DNA from 2 places in the Priestia sp. FSL W8-0001 genome. Region 2 is predicted to be linked to the other one. Evidence: riboswitches for the same ligand, from Rfam matches in the RefSeq annotation. Region 2 holds a riboswitch; the other holds the start of a gene.

Region 1 (9,166 bases), 1.7 Mb from region 2:
TAATATTTTGTTCTTGCAATGAAACTTCGCCTTGCTTTAAGATTTCTACCTTTTCATCTGCTTGTAGGTTTGTAAAGATGACAGGTGTAATCGTAGATGGTGCATTTGATTTTACAAAATCCAAGTCAACTTGTAATAATGGTTGGCCTTGCTTCACTTCGTCACCTTGAGCAACAAGTGCATCAAAACCTTCACCTTTTAAGTTAACTGTGTCAATTCCAAAGTGAATTAGAATTTCTTGCCCAGTCGTTGATTCAATTCCTAAAGCATGCTTCGTCGGGAATAAGTTTACTATCTTTCCATCCACTGGCGCAACTACTGTGCCTGTTTTCGGAATAATCGCAAAACCGTCACCCATTAATTTTTGTGAGAATACTTGGTCCGGTACTTCTGATAACGGAACTAATTCTCCTTCAATTGGTGAAACAATGTCGCCACCGTTTGTGCTTACCGCAGCTTTCGATGCTTCTTCTACAGCTTTTGGTTCTTCTTTTGGTGCAACAGGCGTTTTGCCATCCATAATGTCTTTAATCTGACTCTTTAACGTATCAGATTTAGGACCAAAGATTGCTTGAATATTGTTACCTACTTCTAACACACCAGAAGCCCCTAACTTTTTCAATCGCTCTTTATCAACATTTTTAACATCATCAACTGATACACGTAAACGAGTAATACATGCGTCTAAGTGCGTAATGTTTGGTTGACCACCTAATGCTTCTAGGATATTGCGTGGTAATTCACCCGCTTCAACCTTATCACTATCTGCATCATCCGATTTCTCTTCACGACCTGGTGTTTTTAAATTAAACTTACGGATCGCAAAGCGGAAACCAAAGTAATAAATAACTGCTAGAACAAGACCAACTGGGATTACTAACCACCAATCTGTTCTATTTTGTAACACACCGAATAGGATATAGTCAATAACCCCACCGGAGAATGTCATACCAATTTTAACATTTAAAATCTCCATGATCATAAATGATAGACCAGCAAACACTGCGTGAATTGCGAATAAAACTGGTGCTACGAATAAGAATGAGAACTCAAGTGGTTCTGTAATACCTGTTAAGAATGATGTTAAAGCCGCTGAACCCATGATACCAGCTACATACTTCTTATTTTCAGGACGAGCTTCGTGATAAATAGCAAGCGCTGCTGCTGGTAAACCGAACATCATGAACGGGAATTTACCAACTTGGAACGTACCTGCTGTTAATTCAGCACCATCTGCTAATTGTGCCATGAAGATACGTTGGTCTCCACGGAACACTTCACCAGCTTGATTCACATAAGACCCAAACTCATACCAGAATGGTGAATAGAAAATATGGTGTAAACCGAATGGAATTAATGAACGCTCAATAACCCCGAAGATAAATGCCGATAGCGTTAAGTTTGCATCAATCATATTGTTTGAGAATGCATTTAGTGCATTTTGAATGATTGGCCATATTGCTACCATGATTAAACCAATAACAATTGATGATACCGCTGTTGCGATTGGAACAAAGCGCTTACCAGCAAAGAAACCTAAATATGGAGGTAGCTCGATGTTAAAGAAACGGTTGTACATAGCCGCTGCTAGCACCCCAATTATAATACCACCAAACACACCTGTTTGTAACGTTGGAATTCCTAACACACTTGCGTATGCAGGATCTTCTAATAACTTAGCAAATTCAGCTGGTTTTAAACCATCCAGCCCTTTTACTGTACCCATCGTTACGTTCATAATTAAATAACCAACGATTGCTGCAAGTCCGGCTACGCCTTCTCCTCCAGCTAACCCAACTGCTACCCCTACAGCAAATAGTAAAGGTAAGTTACCAAAAATAATGTCTCCAGCGTTGGACATAACATGAGCAACCATCTGGAACCAGTCAGCATTTAAAGCCGGTAATCTTTCAAGTAACGTTTCATTTTGAAAAGCAGTACCAAACCCAAGTAGGATACCTGCTGCCGGTAAAATCGCAACCGGCAACATAAGTGCTTTTCCGACTTTTTGTAAGACGCCAAAAAGCTTTTTAAACATGGCGTTTTACCCCCTTTTTATATTTGTATTGTGCAACAAGATGATGTTTTGATACACATTCAATTCAAACGCTTTCTTTTTAACCAAAAAGGGTACGTGAATCTAAGTGAGTATTTCATTAGTTTGTTCATGATTACGCTTTCTTACAACAAAAAAGGCATGGTGAAAATTGAAACACCAACAAAAGGATAGACCTATCCCTGTCCATGCGTTTCATTTCTCACTCATGCCTGATCGTATCAGTAACACGTATGAAATGATTTTATAAATCCGATTTTGTCATAAGTCGCTGCAGATGCATCGTTAAATAAACGGCTTCTGCTTCATAAACTGGTAAGTGTAGAGCTTGTTGCATAATTTTAATCACTTTCCATGAGACATTGTAACATAGAGGATATTCCTCTTTCAATAGTAAAGCAATTTTTTTTGGTTCTTCAATGACTTCCCCTGTCTTCACCCGATCAATTGCAAAATGCAAGTGGCGAATTAGCCTCATATAATGAACAGATTCTTTGTTCACATCAAGGTTTAAAGACTCTTCAATGACGTTAATAATTGTTTGAATAAGCTGCGAATCTTGATTTACTTCTAAAATATTTTTTTCCGTTAGCGCGCTGTGAATATGCAGTGCAATAAACCCCACTTCCCCTATCGGTAGCTGCACTCCAATTTTTTCATGAATCATTGCTACAACCTCTTCAGCAATTTCAAATTCTTTTGGGTAAAGAGCTTTTGTTTCAATTAAAAAAGGATTTTTCAAATCAAGGCCTTGTTGAAAACGCTTTACAGCAAATGCAATATGATCTGTTAATCCGATATGAATGTGCTCATTTAAAGGTTTAGATACACGTGCTTGTATATGTGTAATGATATCATTCATCATCTCAATTACATTTTCGTCAACCTGTAGTAAAAGCTGCTTATATTGTTCCTGCTCTTCCTCGCTTTTAAGCAAAAACATCTTTTCTACAGCATCTGCATCTATTTCGTCGTTTTTCTTTTTATTAAAGCCAATTCCTTTTCCTATTAAAACAACCTCTTTGTATGCATTGTGTGTAGCAATTAAAACATTATTATTTAGTACCTTTTTTACAAAAAAGGACTCTCTCACGAATCCTTCACTCCCCTACTTGACTTCAATTACGCGTTTTTTTATTGTACGAAAACTGGCAAAAGAACGTCAAATCTTTTGTTTTGTTTCATTTTTACCTTTATAACCTAATGAAAGAAGCATCTCTTGGGAAAGTAAATATTTTCCTTCATTAAATGTTTAATAAGTAAAAGCTTACCTTTTTTTATACTAGCTTCAAAATAATTTATTGTACGTACTATCTTAGTGCTTATTTCTCATAAACGCAATGAATTTTTTTGAGTCGGTTCCATAACATGCATTGACAATAAATTGGTTATATTTAGCTGTAAATAAAATTACTACAGCATCTAATAGTGCAAAGAACCCCAACGAATTCCATTTAGGTAACACCAATATATCTGTAGACAGTAAAACGAAATCAGCTATTCGAAAACCAAGAAAAAAGCAGCCTAGCATGGTTAGAGAACGCTTTAAAATTCCCCAAGAATATAGGGCTGTTAAAAGCCATACATAAAGTGTATTAAAACTAAGCACATCCCGTGTCTCTGATTGAAACCACCCCACATGTATAGAGTGGGTTTTAAACATGGCAAGTAAAAACAACATGATGGTTGTGTTAATTGCTAATAAGCTAAAGAATAAGTTTAATACATGAATCCACCGCTCAAATCGATCAGACAGCCACGCATGCCATGTCTTTGCAATGACGAACCCAATTGTCATAAAAATACCTGTGTAAATCGTTTTCCACCAATACTGTGTATAAACACCTAAAGAGATAAACAATTCTTCAATTCCCATAAAAATAAACGATATAAGTACAATATAACGAAACTTCAGCTGATAAGCCCCAATTAAAACAGCGATAACTGGAAATGCAAAGGCTTGTGATACCAACGACCCCAAAATATTATCAAGGTCTGTTTCATGTACAAAATTCGGATTATATTGATAGCTTTTAAATAGTACAAGAATGAAGTACTCCAACACGTACGCTAAACCAATCATAAAGAATAATAAGATAATCAGTTTTTTATCCCTTGTATTCCATAGAACAAAAACAAAGATTAGGACACTTATGATAATTAAAACTAAAAACGGTATATAATGAGGCATGAAAGTCTCCCTTAACATAAACTAGTTACTATATAGGGTAAAACCTTTCCTGTAAATTATACATTTGTAAATAGTTTAAAAAACGCTTGCTACAGTTCTAGACTGCAACAAGCGCTTTTTATTACCCTTCAATTAAACGAGACAAATTTGCCATCTCAATAGCAGAAGCTGCTGCTTCCCATCCTTTGTTACCGGCTTTTGTACCTGCACGTTCAATCGCTTGTTCAATTGTTTCCGTTGTCAGTACACCAAAGATAATTGGTACGCCCGTTTGTAGACTCTGTGAAGCAACGCCTTTTGCTACTTCGTTACAAACAAAATCAAAGTGTGGTGTTGCGCCGCGAATAACTGTTCCTAACGTAATCACCGCATCATACTTTTTTGATTCTGCGAATTTTTTTGCAATTAACGGAATTTCGTATGCGCCAGGTACCCAAGCAATGTCCACATCTGCTTCTGCTACACCATGACGTTTTAGCGCGTCTTGCGCTCCGCCTAACAATCGGCTTGTAATAAATTCATTAAAACGCCCCACTACAATTGCAACTTTTAATCCAGTACCAACTAAATTCCCCTCAAACACATGACTCATTTTCTATTCCTCCTAGTTTTTTTATGTTTTATGTGTAAATTAAATAATTAAAAATGTAATAAGTGACCTAGTTTCGTCGCTTTTGTATTTAAATATTTCTCATTTTCGGCTTCCTTTGGCATTTCAATTGGAAGACGTTCAACTACCTCAAGATCATAACCTTTTAAACCGGTAATTTTACGCGGGTTATTGGTTAAAAGCTTCATCTTTTTCACGCCTAAATCCTTTAAAATTTGCGCACCAATCCCATATTCACGAAGGTCATCAGCAAACCCTAATTTTTCATTAGCCTCAACCGTGTCATATCCCTGCTCTTGCAGTTCATATGCTTTTAATTTATTTATTAACCCAATACCTCTTCCTTCTTGACGCATATAAAGAAGGATTCCCGATTGTTCCTCTTCAATTTTTGACAGTGCTGCATGAAGCTGTGGTCCACAATCGCAGCGTTTGGATCCAAAAATATCGCCAGTTAAACACTCAGAATGAACACGAACAAGAACAGGTTCTTCGGGATTAATTTTACCTTTTACAATAGCTACATGTTCTTTATCATCAATTTTATTTGTATATCCAATCGCCTTAAAGTCACCAAAAGCAGTTGGTAATTGAATTTCTACCTCGCGCTTTACAAGCTCATCATGCTTGCGACGATATGCAATAAGATCTTTAATTGTAATCATTTTTAAGTCAAATTGCTCTGCGATCACAGCAAGGTCTGCCATGCGTGCCATAGTTCCATCTTCTTTCATGATTTCACAAATAACACCCGCAGGCTTACCTCCAGCAAGAAGTGCTAAGTCAACGGCAGCTTCTGTATGACCTGCACGTCGTAATACTCCTCCTTTTTTCGCAATTAAAGGAAATACGTGACCCGGTCTACGAAAGTCTGTAGCTTTAGCTTTATCATCAATTAATGCTTGAATGGTTGCCGAACGCTCATGAGCACTAATTCCCGTTGTTGTTGATACATGATCAACACTAACAGTAAAAGCTGTACCATGCATATCCGTATTGGTTGTTACCATAGGATTAAGCTCTAATTTAGCAGCAACTTCTTCTGTGATTGGTGTACAAATCAAACCTCGACCATGCGTTGCCATGAAGTTAACGATTTCGGGAGTAGTCGTTTCAGCTAGTGAAATAAAATCCCCTTCGTTTTCGCGGTCTTCATCATCACAAACAATAACCACTTTACCTTTTTTTAAATCATCAATTGCTTCTTCTACTGTGTGAAACATTTTTCTCACCTCTCTTTTAATTTGTAAACCCGTGCTTTTCGAGTAAACTTTGCATATTGGAAGGTTTCGGTGCAGGAGCAGATGAAGGTTTCATCATCATTTCTTTAATATATTTGGCTAACATATCACATTCAATGTTAACAACATCTCCTCGTTCTTTTCTTCCAATAATTGTTTCTTTGGCAGTATGCGGAATTAAAGAAATTGTAAAAGAATGATCTGTAACATTAAATATCGTTAAGCTTGTCCCATCAACAGTAACAGAGCCCTTTAACATCATATAATGACGAAGGCTAGGGTCTACCTTAATTTCATAATATACAGCATTGCCTCTTCGCTCTTTATTCACAATTGTACCGATACCATCAACATGCCCACTCACAAAATGACCACCAAACCGTCCATTTGCGCTCATCGCACGCTCTAAATTAACCTTTGAGCCCACGGTCAATAATTGGAGCGTACTCGCTTTGATCGTTTCAGGCATCACGTCAACGGTAAATCGATTAGTTGAAAATGAAGTCACTGTCAGACACACACCATTAACTGCAATACTGTCTCCTAGAGACACATCCTGTAGGACAACACGTGCTTCAATGGTTAATACAATTGCTTCTTTTCCTTTGTTAATTTGTTTCACTTGACCAATTTCTTCAATAATTCCTGTAAACATTCTTTCACCTTCTTTCCCCATACAATGTACGCAAAAAGCCCCCTTAAACAAGTGTCCAAGGGGGTTGTTTTTAGAATCAGTGTATACAAAGCATCCACAAACAAGATAGCACTTAATAGCCATCTCACTTTGCGATATACTAAATAAGCAGTTGGATATAACGGTTTTCTAAAAAAGCCATTACGCCTATGTAATCGCTACACATCCACTGTGCTCCTGATCCTTCTCCCATCCAGACTTTTACTGTCGGCTCTAGATTTTAACTAGATCCACCGCTATCGAAAAATACGAAAACGGGTCACGGGCTTAAAGGCATTGCCTTATCACCGCCGGTTGGGACTTACACCCGACCCCGAAGGATATTTATGTCGACAATATCTGTCGAATTTGACCTTATTATAGCAAAGCTTTAAACAGTTGTCACACTTTTTAACACATTTTCACTTAACTTACAGAGTTAACTTTTTTCTTTTTTGATACAGAGCATAACTAAAAGTGCTAATCCAATATAGCCGAAAATCGGATACAGCACCTTCAACAACTCTCCATACCCAACCTGTGCAACTAGAAAACATAGCGCAAAGATAAAGGCAAAAGCTCGCTGATTTGAGATTGGCAATATGGATTGAATCTGTCTAGCAATTCCAAATACATTTCCAATTAGTGTGGTGAAAATCTCTCCAAAAACTACTAGTAAAAAGAGCCAATTAACGAAAAGGCCAATATGTTTTACTACTTCACTCATTGGAATATCTAAATGGTATGCATACGGCAAGTTTGAAAGAGCTAAATGCGTTGCCACCATCATAAATGTTAAACCAATTCCTCCTAAAACCGCACCGTTTTTAATGACTTTTCTATCTTTCACTTCGCTTCCTAAAGGAACAAGGACGGCTTGTGCTAATGCTAAATTAAGAGCCACATACAAAAAAGGACTAATCAGCCAGTTCCAATCCCCTTGAAAATGAACCGTTGACACTTGTAAAAATGAAAAATCAGGAGCGTGTGGAATAAAGATTAAAATTGAAAAAGCAAGCATCATTGGCACTACAAGTGAATTAACAAATAGTAACCCATTAATTCCTTTGGACACTGATATGTATGCTAAACCAATTGTAAGAAGCATACCCACCTGTGGCCAAAGTCCAAACTGTTCGGCTGCAATTGCTCCCGTACTCGCTAGCATAACGGATGTGACTCCAAACAAAATAATAATGGTAAATCCATTAATCAGCTTCCCCATAAATGTACCGAATAGATGCGTATTTAACGTTTGATAAGACGTTGCATCAATCGATTGTGCAATAAGCATCATTTTTGACCCTAACCAAATAAAGAACAAACCGCTAATTAAAATTCCGAATAAACCCATTGAGCCATACTGAGTAAAAAATTGAACAATTTCTTTACCCGTTGCAAACCCAGCCCCCACTACCGTACCGATATAGGTAGCAGCTACTTGTAGCGTCAGCTTCCATTTACTCAAGTTCTCCACCTCATTTTCTTGGAACTCACTATTTTTTATTCTTTATGACAACATGTCTTATCGCTCAGAAAAGCAGCTTGTACTAAACTATATGTAGAGGCAAAGTAAAAATGACGAATCTTTAAAGATGTAATCGCTTTATCTACCTGTTATAATCAAAGCGAATTTACTATCTAGTTCTTTTGAAAGGGTTGAAGGTATGCAATACATAAAGCTAGCGGAAGATTTAAAGTTTTCAAGAATTATTCATGGGTTATGGCGTTTAGCCGATTGGAACTTATCAACAAATGATACGCAAACTCTAATTGAACAATGCTTAGATCGAGGTATTACTACATTTGACCATGCGGATATTTATGGTAACTACAGCTGTGAAAAGTTATTTGGGCAAGCGTTAGCGCAAAAGCCTTCTTTACGCGAGTCTATGCAGCTTGTTACAAAATGTGGCATTAAGCTAACGTCTGATAAATATCCAGAGCGTAAAATTAATTTTTATGATACGAGCAAAGAACATATCATCAACAGCGCCAACCAGTCATTAAAGAATTTAAATACGGACTATGTAGATGTTTTACTCCTCCACCGTCCAGATCCTTTTATGGATCCACAAGAAGTAGCAGATGCGTTTATTCAGCTTAAAGAAGAAGGAAAAGTACGCTACTTTGGAGTCTCGAACTTTAAACGTTCACAGTTTGACTTACTTCAATCGTTCTTACCTTTTTCACTTATTACGAATCAAATTGAAGTCTCGCCTACTTATTTAAACCATTTTGAAGAAGGCACAATTGAACAATGCCAGCAGCATAAGATAGCGCCAATGGCTTGGTCACCACTAGGTGGCGGCTCCATCTTCACTGCTGAAGATGAGCGTTCCATTCGCGTTCGAAACAAGCTAACAGAAATCGGTGAAGAAATTGGAGCGAAATC
Region 2 (9,166 bases):
TTCATCTAAATCAATGCTGCAAAGATCACAACAATTGTGCCTCTCTGAAATGCCCTCTTCTTCAAAATATCTCATTAAGGCTTTTCTTCTACATTCTTTTGTATGGATAAACCCTTTCATTGCATGGTATTTTTTCTGCTTAGCGTTTAGGCGTTTATTTACAATCTCCACCAGTTCTCCATATAGAGATTCCGTAACCTGTTCTGGATAAATTATTCCATCATGAATCGCACCAATGTTTTCTAAATAGTGGCGAATAAAACGCCAATGCGTCTCATAAACACCAATTGTAAATAAAAAGTGGGCTTCAACTTCTCGAACTCCAACTGGACTGGAGCTTGAACGAATTTGTGTCAAACAATATAAAAGCGTATCTGGAGAAGGAAGCTCTAAGTCTAACAAAGCCTGTGCAGACCCATCATCTTCTTCACTATATAATAAAATTGCTAAGCTCGGTAAGCCATCACGGCCTCCTCTTCCAATTTCCTGAACATAGGATTCAAGCTGCGTAGGCGTTTGAAAATGCAGGACAAAACGAACGTTCGATTTGTTAACTCCCATTCCAAAAGCACTTGTACAGCAGATGAAGTCGAGCTGATTTTCAAGAAATTGTCGCTGAATGAGCATGCGATCGTTAGCTTCCATTCCTCCATGGTAATATTGGACTTTTTCGACACCATTTTCTTTTAAGTAGTGCGTTAACGACTCCGTTAACGCTCGGCTAGAGCAATAAATAATACCTGGTTTTTGAATTTTCGTTACGTATTCCAGTAGCTTTTTCTTTTTTTCTTCAAGACCATGCACATGCTCTACGCTGATAGCAATATTTGAACGATTCATTGAATATAAATGCTCGTTGACTTGATCAAGGTGTAGATAAGTTTTAATATCACTGAGCACTTCACTCGTTGCTGTACCTGTTAGCGCTAAGCAAGTCGGTTTCCCTAGGTTTTCCCATACCATGCCTAAGTTTAAATAATCTAACCGAAAGTCATGGCCCCATTGCGAAATACAGTGTGCTTCATCTACAACGAACATACCAATATTTGCTTGTTTGAGAGCCTGAACTACATACGGATTCTGTAAGATTTCAGGAGAAGCATAAATGAAACGATAGCTATTTAAGGAACGAAGCGCCTGCCGCTTTTCATCTTCACGTAAAAAACTGTTAAGAGCAATAACTCGTTTTTCTCCCTTGGCTTTGAGCTGCTGAACCTGATCTTCCATTAAGGAAAGCAACGGGGACACGATAAGGATTGGCCGCTTTAAAAAATAGCCAGGGAGCTGGTAACAAAGTGACTTTCCTGTTCCCGTAGGCAAGACGGCCAAAACATGATTGTTATTTAATAAGTCCGTTATAATTTCTTTTTGACCGTTCCGAAAAGTAGAAAAGCCGAATTCCTTTTGAAGTACCTGTTCTAACTGCATCGTCTTACTCCTTTCTTAATTCGTTACGCACTTAGCCAATACAAGACGAATTTGAAAATAAGTAAGGTGATCACTAACCCTTTTTTTGATTTCTTTTAGCTGATTGGTATTTAACGCTTCAAAAGCATTCATAATTTCCTTTTGATCCTCCACTTTTACATAATCATCAATAGTAAAATTAGGAAGAAACAGTGCCAATTCAGCAATATGATCTTCAATTGTGCTCTCTTTTAACCGTCTAATTCGAGCTACTTCTTTTAATGATTTTCCTTTTTGTAACCACTCGTACGTTTTAACTGTTGAAGCCGTTAGTGGCACAGTCATATGTACGTCCTGTATAAATTGTTGAAGAACTGGAAATTCACTTCGACATTTGCTAATTTGCTCAATGATTTGATGAACGACGCTGATCATTAATAAATGAACGTAGTGTTCGTTCATCTTATAATATTCAGCAAGCTGACTTTTGGTTAAACCAATTCGCTTATATCCACTCAGATGTTGAACAAACACATCAGCGTTTTGAGAAGAACATTTCGTTAAAATACATTTTAATTCATTAAACAAGCGTTTGGCCAACTCTTCTCTTGAATACGACTGAGAAAATAAATAAGCTTTCACCCATTGAATGGTCTCAGGATCTTGGGTGATTGGCAAAAATCCCTTTTGAAAATACTGTAGATTAGAGATTGTTTGAATGAACAAGGTCAGTCTCGATAAAAATAATTGTGTGCTACTTGCAAATTGCCAACCGCTAAGCTTAGCTGGCAGAGGCCATTCACGTAATTGTTGGTGAAGTGCCTCTTCACCCTTGCTTGTTAGCATATATTTTTGATGGTCCACTTCTTTAATGAATTGATGAGAAGTAAGCTCTTTTACGTATAGAGAAAATGTTTCTTTTTTCAAGTAACTAAATGATTGAAATAAAAAAGACAAGCCAAAGATTTTACCGTCTTGAATTGTTTGCGCTGATTTTTTCCCAGTTACTATATGATAAATCCCGTAAACTGTTCGTTCACCTTTTAGTTGTTGCATACTATATAGCATAACGGTTTGAATATAGTTCACAATCGTCAACTTCCTTTCTCTTTTCATTTTACCAAAACTTTAACAGAAAGCACCTTTTTGTCATTGCACGTATTGAGATGAACGAAAAAAGTGGCACTATAAGTCATGACAAACCCTTGTCTGATAAGCATTATCAATGACTTTTCTATTGAAAAGTTTTAAAAATCGTCTTACAATGGGTAAAGAGAAATTTCACGCTTATGTTGAAAAGAGATTATATAACACGAAATTTTCGAACACTTTACAGGAGGTCTTGTTATGCCAAAATATACAATTGTTGACAAAGATACATGTATTGCATGTGGAGCATGTGGAGCAGCAGCGCCAGATATTTACGATTACGATGATGAAGGAATTGCATTCGTAACATTAGATGATAACCAAGGGATTGTGGAAGTTCCTGACGAATTAGAAGATGATATGATGGATGCATTTGAAGGTTGCCCAACAGATTCAATCCGCGTAGCAGATGAGAAGTTTGACGGCGACTCTAACAAATTTGAATAAAAAACAATAAAAGACCTGTACATCCACGTACAGGTCTTTTTTCTATTTAAACAGCGACTCGCTTTGTAATCCAATATTTCATTTTATTAAATAAAACAACGAAAATTAAGCCAGTAATAATTCCTTTAATCATGTTAAATGGCAGAATGCCCGTTACGACTAGCTGACGTGTTTCCTCACTTGACAGCGCCGGTGACTGTAAGAAAAGCGTATATGCAGGTAAGAACACATAGTAATTTAAAAACGCCATTCCAACTGACATCACTACTGTTCCAACTACTAAACCTGTTGTAATACCTTTTGTATTTTTAAATTTATGAAACATAAGAGAAACCGGTAAGATAAACAATAGCCCTGCTACAAAATTTGCTAATTGGCCTACAGGGACGCCTGTTGCACTTCCTTGAATGAGATAATGCAGCAAATTTTTAATTCCTTCGACAATAAGACCTGCTACAGGACCAAAGATTAATGCAGCAAGCAGCGCCGGTACCTCACTAAAATCAATTTTTAAAAACGGTGGTATACCTGGTATTGGGAAGTTAAGCATCATTAATACATAAGACAAACCGCTTAGCATCCCTAGAATAACAAGCTTTTGTGTTTTCTTGCTATGTTCCATTTTCCTCTCTCCTTCTTGCGATCCATTCTTCCAAGAAGAAAGGTTCATTGCACATGCACTCCATAAAAAAACCTCAACAAATTTGTTGAGGGAAAATGCAGGCACATTCAATAAACGTTCAACACATTTGTTTTTGAACGTTTGAACCTCCACCTTCTCCCATCCAGACTTTACTGTCGGCTTTGGAATCACACCAAATCCTGCTCCACATTTAAAGAGCTCGCGGGCTTAAAACAATTTGTTTATCACCGCCGGTCGGGAATTACACCCTGCCCCGAAGATAGATCAATATTTAATGATGTTCACATTATATGATACCTTGAATTAAAAGTAAATCATTTGATACAAAAAATACTGCAATTCCGATTTCTTTCAGTCATTATTTTTTCATGATGAAAAAACAGCGCAATAACGAAAGATTGTCAGGTATTCTTTCACCGTACTTTCTTACATATAAAACTCCAAAAAGTACGTATTAAAAATATTTTCACAAAAACAAAACCGCTAAAATACCAAGTTTTTCACTAAAAATCCGAATATTAAGTAACAAATTAAAAATGAAAACGTTACCAATTGTGAACTTTTCTACAATCCAATTGACAGAATTTTTTTAACGTGATAAATTATCAGATATTTGAGTTGTGAAAGGGAGATGTTAATACATGTATGAAGTGTTAGTAGCTGATTCAATTAGCAATGAAGGTCTTGCTCCATTATTAGAAGCATCAAATGTTAATTTAACAAGAAAAAAAGTAACGGAAGTTGAAGATTTATTGCATACATACGATGCACTGCTTGTTCGAAGCGCAACGACTGTGACAGAAGACTTGTTAGACAAAATGAAGAATTTAAAGATTGTTGCTCGTGCAGGTGTAGGTGTCGATAACATTGATATTGAAGCATCAACTAAACGAGGCGTTGTTGTCATTAATGCCCCAAATGGAAACACTATTTCTACAGCTGAGCATACTTTTGCCATGATGGCTAGCTTAGTTCGCCATATCCCTCAAGGGAACATTTCCGTTAAGTCTCGCGAATGGAACCGATCAGCTTTTGTTGGTACGGAACTCAATCGCAAGCATTTGGGAATTGTTGGTTTTGGTCGTATCGGCTCTGAACTTGCAAAACGTGCGAAAGCCTTTAACATGACGGTACATGTATATGATCCATTTTTAACAACATCTCGTGCAGAAAAACTAGGAGTTGACCTCTTATCGTTAGATGATTTATTAGCAGTAGCTGATATTATTACTGTTCATACGCCATTAACGAAAGATACAAAAGGTTTATTGAATCGCGAGACGTTAGCCAAAACAAAGAAAGGCGTTTACTTACTAAATTGTGCACGAGGCGGTATTATTGATGAAGAAGCACTTGCACACTATTTAGAGATTGGTCACGTTCAAGGCGCTGCAATTGACGTATTTGAAGTAGAACCACCTACTGATAATCCACTTTTAAACTTTGACCAAGTTATTACAACACCACATTTAGGTGCTTCAACAAAAGAAGCGCAGTTAAATGTAGCAGAAGATGTTGCCTATGACGTGCTACGCTTCTTAGAAGGCAACCCAGTAAGTTCGTCAATTAACTTACCGACGCTTTCAAAAGACGTATTTGAAAAAATCCAGCCGTTTACTAGCTTAACGAAACAGCTTGGTGCCGTTCTATCACAATGCATGAAAGAACCTGTTCAAGATATTTCTGTTACGTACGCAGGAACAGTAGCAGACTTAGAAACAACCTATATTACACGAAGCTTGTTATCTGGATTTTTAACTCATCGTATTGACCGTTCAGTCAACGAAGTAAACGCGTCAATGATTGCCAAAGAAAGAGGCATTACGTTTGGTGAGAAGATTTCTGATAACACTCAAGGCTATGCTAACATTATTGAAGTTGTTGTAAAAGGAGAGTCTCGCACATTCTCTATTACTGGTACGTATATTAAAGATTATGGTCCTCGCGTTATTAACATTGATTCATTCGACATTGATTTTTATCCAGAAGGACATTTATTATATATCCGACACACAGACCAACCAGGTGTTATTGGAAATGTTGGTAAAGCGCTTGGTGACTTAGATATCAACATTGCAACAATGCAGGTAGGACGTAAACAAAAAGGCGGAGAAGCCATTATGATGCTTACGTTCGACCGTCTTATTGAAGACGCAACGATTGAATCATTAAAGCAAGCAAGTGAAATTGTTACAATTCAACGTATTGAACTATAAAATAAAAACAAGAAAGGTCTAGGCCTTTCTTGTTTTTATTTTGTTATCTTTAGATGTTGACCTGGATAAATATCGCTGGTCGTCATATGATTCCTTCCTTTTAAATCGTCTACATTCATTTCATATTTTTGTGCGATTTTAGATAACGTGTCTCCTCTTTTTACAACGTACCCTTCATTCAACTGTCTAAATACAGCAGTCTCTAAATCTTCCCTTACGTAGGCTGATAATTTCCCTTGATCAAGCTTTGCAATCGGGTTAATAGCATTCGTTTTATTAATATTCCATGTTCCCTTATGAACCTCAAAATGCAAATGAGCACCCGATGATCGCCCTGTGTTACCTACTTGTCCAATTGCCTGACGAATAGAAACTCTTTCACCTTCTGTAACATCTCGACTATTCAAGTGTGCATACACCGTTTCATATCCGTTATCTTGCTTAATAAACACAACTTGTCCATATGTATCAGAGTAATAAGACTTTGTAACTCTTCCACTATATACTGCATACACCTGTGTCCCCACAGGCGCTGCAATATCAATACCAAAATGCTTTGCGTTACGAGAGCCAAACACATCTGTAAGCGTTCCTTCTTCAGTCGGCCAGTTCCACTGTGTAGAAGCTTCTGCTTTAGCCATTGTTCCTCCAACAAACAATAGCCCTATACACATCCCCATAATGACTACTACTAATATTCGCCTTACAATATCAAGCATACATGTCCTCCTATGTACTAAGCGTTTCTTGACACATAAATATACTATATGCAGTTTCAAAAATTCTAGACATTTCCAGTAAAAAAGGTTAGAAAATATTTTACTATTTTCTAACCTTTTACTCTTTGGTCTTTAAAACACAAGTAGCATTTATCTTATTAGTAGTGTTTAGGTAGCTTAATAAAAAATGTTGTTCCCTGATTTAAAATGCTGTTTACCACAATGACTCCACGATGTGCTTCTACGATATTTTTTGCAATCGCAAGCCCGAGTCCCGTACCTGATTTCCCTCTTGTTCTTGCCTTATCTGCTTTATAAAATCGCTCAAAAACAAATGGTAAATCTTCTTCTGGTATTCCTACACCTGTATCTTCAACTGAAAGATGAACTTCCGTTTGGTTACTGTTAATACCAAGGGTCACTTTTCCACCTTTAGGGGTATGACGAATCGCATTGTCAATCAAGTTGGTCAATACCTGTTCTATCCGATCTGCATCGATGGTTGCCGGGAGCTGTGTTTGTGAATTGGTTTGGAGTTCCAGCATAACATCCTGCTCTTTGGCAATTCCTTGGAATTTACGAACTACTCGCTCAGCAAGTTCAACCATCTCAATTTCAGCTACGTGAAGCTGAACATGTCCTGCTTCCATTCGAGCTAAATCTAATAGTTCGTTAACAAGTCGCCCCATCCTTAAGGATTCATCGTAAATAACTTGGGTAATTTCTTTTTTCTCTTCTTCCGTGCTAGCAATGTCATCAATAATCGCTTCACTATAACCTTGCAGCATCGAAATAGGTGTGCGTAACTCATGTGAAACATTGGCGATAAAATCTTTTCGGAGCTTATCTAATTTACGCTCTTCTGACATATCACGTAAAACCGCAACGGCTCCGCGAATCTTCGTTTGGTTATAGAGTGGTGACATAAGGATAACCCACGTCTGTCCTTGTATCGTTAGCTCTGCGCTCTGTTCTTTTTCACTTTTAACAACGCTCTCGAACAAACGAACCACTTTTAAAGGAAGCTCTGGAATGGACTGATTATTCATATTTTGCTCATAGTACCATGCTTGTAAAAACTGATCGGCAGGTGGGTTGGTAATTAAAATCGAACCATTTTGACTAAATGTAATAACCCCATCCGCCATACTACTTAATATACTTGAAAGCTGCTCTTTTTCTTGATTTAAAGCATTAAGGTTGAATTTCAACTGCCTTCCCATCTGATTGAAGGCAATTGCTAGTTCGCCAATTTCATCGTGTGTTAAAATTGGCACTTTCGTCTCAAAATTTCCTTTCGTAACCTCAAAAGCTGCCTGCTTCATTTTTCGAAGCGGAGCGGTAATTCGAGTTGATAAGAAAAAAGCAAAAATTGTAGTTAGTACGATGGCAATACCCGCAGCCAAGATAATGAACTTTGTTGTATAGCGTGCAGGCTCTTCAATTTCAGCTAGTGATTGGTATAAATAAACCCCGCCATTCCCTTGACCATCTACAGATAACGGAACGCCTACAATAAACATAAGGGGACTTTCTGAAGTACCTCTATTTTCAGTCATGTACATTTCTTCGTGTACAACTTCACCATGCGTGGTCACTCTTTGAAGATTTTCATCTTCAGAAATGAGCGATATGACAGTGTCACGACTCTCTTCTTCCGGGTGAGTGGAGTTCCAATACTTCTTATCTCCCTGTACAATTAAGATACTGGCTTGGTCAGCTAATTCGCGTGCAATTGAAAGCCCGAGCTCCTGGTCTTTGGTTTCCTTTACGATAGTAGAAATTTTAGCTGCTGTTTTAGTTAGTCGTTTTTCTGCGGCATCTACATGATAATTTTCAAAGAACTGCAGCAATAAAACCGTTAAAATAAATAAAACAAACGTAACCAGTAATAGGATAGTGAACCAGAGTTTACCAACAACACTCCGCCAAAACATCAGCTGTTTCCAACCTCAAATTTATACCCTACACCCCAAACGGTTACAATCATTTTAGCAGCGTCTGGAGAGACGCGATTTAATTTTTCTCGCAAACGTTTGACATGAGTATCTACCGTCCTTAAATCTCCAAAGAAATCATAGTGCCAAACTTCTCTCAGAAGCTGCTCACGGTCGTACACTTTATCCGGTGTTTTTGCTAAGAAGCACAGCAATTCGTACTCTTTTGGCGTTAGGTTGACTTCTTTATCATCAGCAGTCACACGATGTGCATCATTATCGATTGTTAAATGGTCAAACACAATCATATTTTTAACCGAAGGTGTTGGCTCCATAACAGGTGTAGACGAAGATCGTCGTAACAAGGCCTTGACGCGCAGTACAACTTCTCTAGGACTGAAGGGCTTAACAATATAGTCATCCGTTCCAACTTCAAAACCTTGAACACGGTTTACTTCTTCACCCTTCGCTGTTAGCATAATAATCGGTGTTGTTTTTTTCTCACGAATTTGTTTACACACTTCAATTCCATCAATTCCAGGCATCATTAAATCTAAAATAATAAGATCATAATTTATATGTAACGCTTTCTCAATAGCCTCATGGCCATCAGCAGCTTCTTCAATCGTATATCCTTCTTTTTCTAAA

Evidence for each region. Region 2 has a riboswitch for FMN ahead of MKZ18_RS16160 (ECF transporter S component). Riboswitches for the same ligand answer to the same signal wherever they lie in the genome.
Region 1: linked by a shared signal. The riboswitch ahead of ribE (riboflavin synthase) and the one ahead of MKZ18_RS16160 (ECF transporter S component) in region 2 are both predicted to bind FMN.

Annotation. Positions count from the first base shown of each region.
Region 1 is NZ_JBBPAL010000001.1:1,328,875-1,338,040, reverse strand. It holds gene ptsG (glucose-specific PTS transporter subunit IIBC) at 1-2,038, opposite strand, end outside; gene glcT (glucose PTS transporter transcription antiterminator GlcT) at 2,301-3,149, opposite strand; gene MKZ18_RS07045 (hypothetical protein) at 3,372-4,247, opposite strand; gene ribH (6,7-dimethyl-8-ribityllumazine synthase) at 4,369-4,839, opposite strand; gene MKZ18_RS07035 (bifunctional 3,4-dihydroxy-2-butanone-4-phosphate synthase/GTP cyclohydrolase II) at 4,887-6,080, opposite strand; gene ribE (riboflavin synthase) at 6,097-6,753, opposite strand; FMN riboswitch at 6,970-7,117, opposite strand; gene MKZ18_RS07025 (YkvI family membrane protein) at 7,211-8,239, opposite strand; gene MKZ18_RS07020 (aldo/keto reductase) at 8,439-9,166, shown strand, end outside.
Region 2 is NZ_JBBPAL010000001.1:3,050,231-3,059,396, forward strand. It holds gene MKZ18_RS16145 (RecQ family ATP-dependent DNA helicase) at 1-1,428, opposite strand, end outside; gene MKZ18_RS16150 (helix-turn-helix domain-containing protein) at 1,444-2,496, opposite strand; gene MKZ18_RS16155 (ferredoxin) at 2,755-3,003, shown strand; gene MKZ18_RS16160 (ECF transporter S component) at 3,050-3,625, opposite strand; FMN riboswitch at 3,773-3,911, opposite strand; gene serA (phosphoglycerate dehydrogenase) at 4,288-5,862, shown strand; gene MKZ18_RS16170 (peptidoglycan DD-metalloendopeptidase family protein) at 5,898-6,581, opposite strand; gene MKZ18_RS16175 (ATP-binding protein) at 6,740-8,518, opposite strand; gene MKZ18_RS16180 (response regulator transcription factor) at 8,518-9,166, opposite strand, start outside.